2 regions of the Microbulbifer weihaiensis genome follow, and region 2 is predicted to be linked to the other one. Evidence: predicted binding sites of a transcription regulator. Region 2 holds the regulator's gene; the other holds the start of a gene.
What was found. The regulator sigma-54, encoded in region 2, starts transcription at its own class of promoters, with help from an activator protein. The targets are predictions, from matches to a motif close to TGGCACANNNNTTGCNNT.

Region 1 (4,343 bases), on a different contig from region 2:
GCCCAAGGATTCCGATATTTTTTCCCTCGGGAAATACCGCATTTACGTCACGGAACAGCACCTTGCGGCCCGCTGGCGTACGGAATGATTTGGTGAGATTGCGCAATTCGATCATTGGCTGCGCACCAGGTCGCGCCACTGGCTGCGGTAGACCAGCAAGCCAAAGGCCAGCATTACCAACGAACTCGTTGCCAGGTACGGCAAATTGGCAAACATGCCGTGATAGCTGGCGAACAGCCCTTCACGTGTGAGCTCAATCATATGCAGCAGGGGATTCCAGGACAGGTAGCCGTGATACTCCTGGGGCACCTGCTCAAGCGAAAAGAAAACACCGGAGATAAAGTACAGCGGGCGCACAATCATGGGCGCAAACTTGGCCACTTCGGGAAATTTAGTGCCCACAATGCACATGGTGAGACTGATACCCAGGCAAAACCCGAAGAACAGCAGGTTGACCACCACCAGCAGCAAGAAATCATTGAAACGGGCGGTTACCCCAAACCAAGCCAGGATGCCCAGCAGCGCCACTAGGCTAAACAGGTAGATAGCGAATTCCAGCAGCACCCGGCTCAGCACCGCATCAAACGGACGCAACTGCCGGTAATTGAACAACCCGCGATTGGACTCCACCGCAGCCAAGCCCTTATTGAAGCACTCGCTGAAAACAATAAATGGGGCGATACCCGCCAGCATGAACAGCATGGTGGGTATACCAGGATAAAACTCCCCGCCGGCAAAACTGAAGATGACCGCGAGCAGCATGATATGCATCGCCGGCTCCAGCAGCACCCACGCGTAGCCAAGACGCCACTTGCCAAAGCGGGTCTTCATCTCGCGAATAAGGAGCGCGCGGATCACATCTCGCTGGATCTGCCACGGGTTACGCTGGAAGGTTGGATACATTGAATTTGATCTATTGGATTCTTATTACATCACCGCCAACAGGCCCCCAAGGCGGCTCCCGGTCAAGGGAAAATTCCTGCAAAGAGATCCTTCTCTGCGCTCACATACGACATTTCGGAAATGTGATGCACGTCTATGCAAGCAAGCAGAAAATTCTACCTCAAAGCCTCTCCGCGATCATCCGTAATTCAGCTACAAGAGGCTGCTTTCCGGAAAAATCTGTGACCAGCAGGACAACGGGGAAACAGCCCCCACAAATCTGGCCAGTAATAATTCAGCAGAAACAGAAAAGGCCGCACTTTTTAGCCTCGCTGGGTAATTCACGCTCATCTGCGCGGGATGATTCGCGAGCCCTGCTCGCTCACCCCTTCGGGGTCGCCTTCGGCGCTCTGCGTCGCCGCAAGCGGCTCCTTGTGAACCGGAGCTAAGCCTCGATCACAGGCAGTTCTGCCAAATACGAAAAAGGCCGCACTCGAAAGAGTGCGGCCTTTTTCGTATTTGGTGGAGCTAAGCGGGATCGAACCGCTGACCTCAACACTGCCAGTGTTGCGCTCTCCCAGCTGAGCTATAGCCCCAAATTGGGTTGCTTTCGTGTTTGCGTTTCCCCCGAAAGCGAGGCGCATTTTAACAGCGCTCCCCCGGGTGTCAACAAGAAAAAACAACTTTTTAATCAAATAGTTAGCAAAATCTGTGGACGCGGAGTCAAGGCATGTTTCCGCGCCCACTTTGCGAAGCCGCTTAAGCCGAGACTTCTTCACGCTGCGGCTTTCGCGCCAGTAGGTATTCGCGCAGGCCATCGCCCACTTCCGCGTGATGCAGGCCGTATTCCAGCTGGGCTTTCATATACCCGAGCTTGTTACCGCAGTCATGGCTGTGACCCACGATGCGGTAGGCGTCTACGGTCTGGACTTTCAGCAGTTCATCAATGGCGTCGGTCAGCTGGATTTCACCGCCGGCCCCCGGCTGGGTTTTTTCCAGCAAATCCCAGATTTCAGCTGGCAATACGTAGCGGCCTACTACCGCCATATTCGACGGCGCCGCATCGACACTCGGTTTTTCGACCATACCGTCGATCTTGGCTACGCTGCCCACGTGCAGCTCCGCCCCCAGGCAGTCCACCACTCCGTACTTGCTGACGTCTTCCCAATCCACGGACTCGACCATGATCTGGCTCGCCTTGGTCTGCTCAAAGTTGCGTACCATGGCGGCGAGGTTGGTGGTGGTCAGGTCGGATGCGTACTGGTCAATCAATACGTCCGGAAGCAAAACGGCAAACGGGTTGTCGCCCACTACCGGGCGCGCGCAGGAAATCGCATGACCGAGGCCCTTGGCTTCCGCCTGGCGCACGGAAATGACCGTCACGTCTTTGGGCACGATGGAGCGGACTTCATCCAGCAGCTGGCGCTTGAGGCGATTTTCCAGCTGGGCTTCCAGCTCGAAGGAGGTGTCAAAGTGGTTTTCGATCGCGTTCTTACTGGCGTGGGTAACCAGTACGATCTCTTTGATCCCGGCCGCCACTGCTTCGTTGACCACATACTGGATCAGCGGCTTGTCCACGATCGGCAGCATTTCTTTGGGGATGGCCTTGGTGGCCGGCAACATACGGGTCCCAAGACCGGCGACGGGGATCACTGCCTTTTTAACATTGGTCATGTTTTATCCTTTTTTTTAAGTTACTTCCTGGTTAATCCATTAATTCCAGATTTTGCCGCATTCTAACCCTCATATGAGACAAGTGTCACACAGGCGTGCATTCAAACTTTGCCGGTTTGTGTCTCACTAAGAGGCACAGGCAAAAAAAATGCCACCTTATTGCATGTGGCATTTCTTTTGCGCGATCAGTCCCGGGCGGAGCCCGGGACTGTGGCGCATTACAGGGACGCGTATTCCTTTTCCCAGCGCTTGAGCACTTTCTTGCCAGCACCACCCAGCACATCGATGGCCTGGCGCAGGCGCGCCCGGCTCAGGTCTGCACCCAGCAGATCCATCGCATCCATCACTGAGAAGGACGCGGTGGTACCGCTGACGGCGACGAACAGCGGGGCATTGAAGTCTTTCAGCTTGATATCCATCGCCGTGGACACCGCCTTCACCGCCGCGAAGATCTCGTCTTTGCTCCAGGTGCGCAGGGCTTCCAGGCGCCACAGGGTGAACTGCAGGACTTTCTTCTGCTCTTCCAGGTCCAGCTTGTTGTCGGCGAAGCTGGCTTCAGTCAGCGGCAGCTTGCCGGCGGCCAGGAAGCTCACCAGCGGGGCGAAGTCTCCGAAGGTCTCCATGCGGCCTTTGGCGTGGGGCAGTACTTTCATCAGGTTTTCGCGGTTGAGCAGCCAGGCCTGCAGGCGATCCGCCAGGGCCGCGTCTTCCAGTTCGCGAATCCACAGGCCGTTGAGCCAGCTCAGCTTCTCCACGTCGAATACCGGGCCGCCCAGGGAAACCCGCTGGATGTCGAAGTGCTTGAGCATCTCTTCCAGGGTGAACTTCTCGCTCTCGTCGGGCATGGACCAACCCATGCGGCCGAGGTAGTTCAGCAGGGCTTCCGGCATGAAGCCGGCGCGCTGGTAATAGAGGATGGAGGTCGGGTTCTTGCGCTTGGACAGTTTGGTTTTGTCCGGGTTGCGCAGCAGCGGCAGGTGGCACAGCACCGGCATTTCCCAGCCGAAGTATTCGTACAGCAGCTTGTGCTTGGGCGCGGAGTTGATCCACTCCTCACCGCGCAGGACGTGGGTGATCTCCATCAGGTGATCGTCCACCACGTTGGCCAGGTGGTAGGTGGGCATGCCGTCTGACTTGAGCAGTACCTGGGCATCTACCTGGGCCCAGTCGATCTCGATGGTGCCGCGCAGCAAGTCTTCAATCACGCAGGTGCCGCTCTCCGGCACGTTCATACGTACCACGTAGGGCTCACCGGCCGCCTTGCGCTTGGCGACTTCTTCTTCCGGCAGAGCCAGGTCGCTGGGCTTCAATGTGGTGCGGCCCGCTTCCTGCAGGCCGGCGCGCAGCTGCTCAAGCTCGTCGGCGGTGCGGTAGCAGTGGAACGCGTGGCCTTTCGCCACCAGCTCATCACAGTACTTCTTGTAGATGTCGCCGCGCTCGCTCTGGCGATAAGGACCGTGGGGGCCGCCGACATCCGGGCCTTCCTGCCACTCGAGCCCAAGCCAGCGCAGGCTGTCGAGAATGGCCTGCTCTGACTCCGGGGTGCTGCGAACCTGATCCGTATCTTCAATGCGCAGAATAAACTGGCCGCCCTGGGCCTGCGCAAAGCACTGATTGAACAGGGCAATGTAGGCGGTACCTACGTGGGGATCGCCGGTGGGAGAAGGAGCAATACGGGTTCTTACGGTCATGATTCGCCTGACAGGGTTGGTTTGGGTCAATTGGCTGACTTTGAGGCGCGGCATTATATCGCCCGGAATCACTAGCGCACAGGGTCAAGAATATTA
Region 2 (4,343 bases):
CCGCAGCAGCAAAACAAGGCCGCGGACCTGGTGATTCGGGATGCCCGGACCCGGCACTATAGCGCAGAGGGCACCCTCGCCTATCAGGTTGACGCCAAGCGTATCACGTTCTTCCAGTTTGAACGCCGGGATCGTGCAGACCTGACCGAGCCGCGAATGATTTTCTACCAGGGCAAAGACTCCAAGTGGCGCACCGAGTCCCGCTCGGGCGTCGCCTTCAACAACGGTCAGCGAGTGGTATTAACCGGCGATGTCACCGTAACCGAGCTACCACAACCGGGCATTGCGCTGCGCACCGAAAAAATCGTGCTCAAACCCCGTGAAGAATTCGCCGAAACCGACAAAGTTGTTACCATTACCGACGGCGCCAACCGAACCACCGGCAAGGGCATGCGCGCCGATCTCAAACAGGACAAAGTAGAGATACTGTCTGATGTGGAAAGCAGTTATGAACCCCGCTGATTTGATAAGAACCGCCTTTACAGCTCTGATCGCCGGTCTGCTGCTCAGCACTCAGGCACTGGCACTGCCAAACGACCGCGAGCAGCCCATCAAGGTTTCTGCAGACAAGCTGGAAGCCAATCGCAGTAAAAACATCACCGTCTACAGCGGCAATGTGGTCATCTCCCAGGGTTCCCTGCAAATTCGCGCAAACCGGGTAGAGGTCTTTGGCAACGCCCAGGGTGAGATTGAAAAAGTGGTGGCAACCGGAAGCCCGGCACACTTCCAGCAGCAGGTGGAAGCCAATACCAACCCGGTAAAGGCGCGCGCCAAGCGCATTGAGTTCCTGGTCGGCAATGATGCCCTGCAACTGACCGGAGCCGCGGATATTGACCGCGACGGCAATACATTGTCTGCCGAGCGCATTGACTACGACCTGAAAAGCGAGCAAATGAAGGCCCAGGGCCGCTCCGACAAAGAGCGTGTGGAAATGATCTGGAAGCCGGAAAGCAAGCCCGCGGACAACGCGGACAATGGGCAATAGCCCCGCCACCAGCAGCGCAAGAATAATCCAGGCTTTCCCCAGCCGACTGAATTTCGGAAGTGACTATGCCGACGCTCAAAGCGTTACACCTCGCCAAGCAATACAAGAAGCGCAAAGTCGTCCAGGACGTATCTGTCAGTGTCAGCAGCGGCCAGGTCGTCGGCCTGCTGGGACCGAATGGCGCAGGCAAAACCACCTGCTTTTACATGATTGCCGGCCTGGTGCAGGCCGATGCGGGCCAGGTGCTCATCGATGACGAAGATATCACCGGCCTGTCGATGCACGGCCGTGCGCGCAAGGGGATCGGCTACCTGCCGCAGGAAGCGTCGGTTTTCCGGCGCCTGACGGTAAAGGACAACATCCTCGCCATCCTCGAAACCCGCAAAGACCTGAATCGGGCACAGCGCCATGAGCAACTGGAAGCCCTGCTGAACGAGTTCAACATCCAGCACATCCGGGACAGTCTCGGCATGGCCCTCTCCGGCGGAGAGCGGCGCCGGGTGGAGATAGCGCGGGCCCTGGCGACGAACCCGGCGTTTGTCCTGCTCGACGAGCCTTTTGCCGGCGTCGACCCGATATCCGTCAACGATATCAAGCAGATCATTCGCCACCTGCGAGACCGGGGTATCGGCGTTCTTATCACCGATCACAACGTTCGCGAAACCCTCGATATCTGTGAAATCTCCTACATCGTCAGCGAGGGGCACATCATCGCCTCCGGGGCACCGGATGAGATCCTTGCCAACAACCAAGTGCGCGACGTCTATTTGGGACACGAGTTCACAATTTAGGGCTATTGAGGGCTGCCCATCCCCCCAAGAAGCAGCTTTCACAGACCAGCATCACAAAACTTGTGAAAATCACTGAATACGCCGCTTTTTTCGGCACACTTATTGCTTGTGTTCGCCGTTTTGCCGGGGTAGTCTGCGGAACTTGAGTTTTACGCCACCGCTCCCAGAGCGAGGCTTTCGGCGAATTGATCGCGCCAGAACTTTCTGCGAACACCTATCCGATGAAGCAGTCACTCCAGTTAAAGCTCGGCACGCAGCTAACCATGACGCCTCAGCTGCAACAGGCCATACGCCTGCTGCAACTGTCGACGCTGGACCTGCAACAGGAAATACAGTCGGCACTGGACAGCAATCCGTTACTGGAAACTGACTTTGATGATCACAGTGGTGAAACCCACCAGGATCAGAACACTCCATCCAATCGTGAACAGCCTGACACCAACAGCGAGAGCACGTCCAGCGAACAGGCCGAGGACGATTGGAGCAACAGTATTCCCGAGGATCTCCCGGTCGACACCCGCTGGGACGACATTTACACCAATTCCAGCTATTCCGGTGGCGAATCCGAAGACTTTGCATTCGAACAGCGCAACGCCGCCTCCGAAAGCCTGCAAGATCACCTGCAGTGGCAGCTGAACCTGACTCCGCTGTCTGATGAAGACAAGCGCATCGGCGAAACACTGATCGACGCCATCGCGCCCAACGGGTTCCTCGACAGCAGCCTTGAAGATCTCGCTGAAGGACTCTCCGTGGATGAAGATGAGGTGCTCGCGGTTCTCAAGACCATCCAGCAATTTGAGCCGGTTGGTTGCGGCGCCCGCGACCTGCGGGAAAGCCTGCTGCTGCAACTGCGGCAACTACCGGAACAGACTCCCTGGCTTGCTCAGGCCCTGACCGTGGTCGGCCAGTACCTGGATTTGCTGGGCAAGCGCGACTTTCGCCAGCTGAGCCGTCGCACCCGCCTGAGTGAAGCGCAGCTGGGTGAGGTTATGCGCCTGATCCAGACGCTTACCCCCTATCCCGGAGAGGCATTTGGTGGAGACGAGCCCCAATATGTCATTCCCGACGTAATTGTCAGTCGCAGGGAACAGCGCTGGGTAGTGGAGCTCAATCCCGAAACCACACCAAAGCTGCGGATCAACGACAGCTACGCCGCGCTGATCAAGCGGGCGGACAATTCCAGCCAAAACAACTACCTGCGGGATAACCTGCAGGAAGCCCGCTGGTTCCTGAAAAGCCTGCAGAGCCGCCACGAGACGCTGCTCAAGGTGGCCAGCTGTATCGTGGAAAAACAGCAGGGCTTCTTCGAGCAGGGCCCGGAAGCCATGAAACCCATGGTGCTGGCTCATATTGCCGAAACCATCGGTATGCACGAATCGACCATCTCCCGGGTGACCACGCAAAAATACATGCTTACCCCTCGTGGCGTGTTCGAGCTGAAGTACTTTTTCTCCAGCCATGTGAGCACGGACTCCGGCGAAGACGCCTCTTCCACCGCGATTCGGGCACTGATCCGCAAGCTGATCGATGCAGAAGTGCCCCGCAAGCCCCTGTCCGACAACAAAATCACCCAGGAGCTCGACAAGCAGGGAATTCAGGTCGCCCGCCGCACGGTTGCCAAATACCGGGAATCCATGGGAATTCCCTCCTCCAGTGAAAGAAAGAGACTGGTTTAAAGGCTATAGTCACTATTCAAGCGATTCCAAGCCAGTTTTGAACACTTTCTGGACAACCAACGCCCATACTTTGAGTGTATCCTTCCATTCTGACGCACTTCCTAGTAGGGTTGCCGCCCTGAAAAGGGGGCGGCCCATTGTGTTGAAACCGATGAGGAGAAATCCATGCCGATCAACATCAGTGGCCATCATGTAGACGTTACTCCGGCCATTCGCGACTACTGTCTGAATAAACTGGAAAAACTCTCCCGCCACCATGATCTGATTACCAATACGCAGGTGATACTGTCCGTCGACAAACTCATCCAGAAGGCCGAAGCGCGTGTACACGTGAACGGACGGGATGTATTTGCCGATTCGGAGTCCGAAGACATGTATGCTGCGATAGACTCATTGACCGACAAACTGGACCGACAGCTCCTCAAACATAAAGAGAAGTTACGCAGTCACCGCTAGAACTCCAGCACGCTATGACATTGGAAGCCTTACTTTCTCCCCGCCTGAGTCTTTGCCACCTGGCGGGGAGCAGCAAGAAAAAACTGTTACTGAACATTGCCCAGGCAATCGCGGAACAATACCCCGAGCTCGACTCCGATACCGTATTCAACCAGCTGGTTGCCCGCGAGCGCCTGGGCTCCACCGGCATTGGCGAAGGCGTTGCCATTCCCCATTGCCGCCTGCCGGGCTGCGAACGCCCGATCGGCGTTCTCTGCACGACATCACCCGCGGTGGACTTCGACGCCATCGATCGCCAGCCAGTCGACCTGCTGTTTGCCCTCCTGGTGCCTGAGGACTCGGATCAGGAACATCTCGATACGCTGGCAGAAATCGCTACCCTGTTCAGTGACAGCCGGGTGCGGGACAAGTTGCGCGCAGCCACGTCCAGTGATG

Region 1: the regulator sigma-54 is predicted to act here: its motif matches at 2,693-2,710, upstream of galU (UTP--glucose-1-phosphate uridylyltransferase GalU).

What each region holds. Positions count from the first base shown of each region.
Region 1 covers NZ_JBLWFL010000002.1:114,374-118,716, reverse strand. Annotated here, with positions in the region: gene ACNKU7_RS04360 (ABC transporter ATP-binding protein) at 1-115, opposite strand, end outside; gene ACNKU7_RS04355 (ABC transporter permease) at 112-903, opposite strand; tRNA gene ACNKU7_RS04350 (tRNA-Ala) at 1,403-1,478, opposite strand; gene galU (UTP--glucose-1-phosphate uridylyltransferase GalU) at 1,642-2,556, opposite strand; gene gltX (glutamate--tRNA ligase) at 2,775-4,247, opposite strand.
Region 2 covers NZ_JBLWFL010000005.1:293,884-298,226, forward strand. Annotated here, with positions in the region: gene lptC (LPS export ABC transporter periplasmic protein LptC) at 1-462, shown strand, start outside; gene lptA (lipopolysaccharide transport periplasmic protein LptA) at 449-985, shown strand; gene lptB (LPS export ABC transporter ATP-binding protein) at 1,051-1,776, shown strand; gene ACNKU7_RS07590 (RNA polymerase factor sigma-54) at 1,998-3,452, shown strand; gene hpf (ribosome hibernation-promoting factor, HPF/YfiA family) at 3,618-3,908, shown strand; gene ptsN (PTS IIA-like nitrogen regulatory protein PtsN) at 3,923-4,343, shown strand, end outside.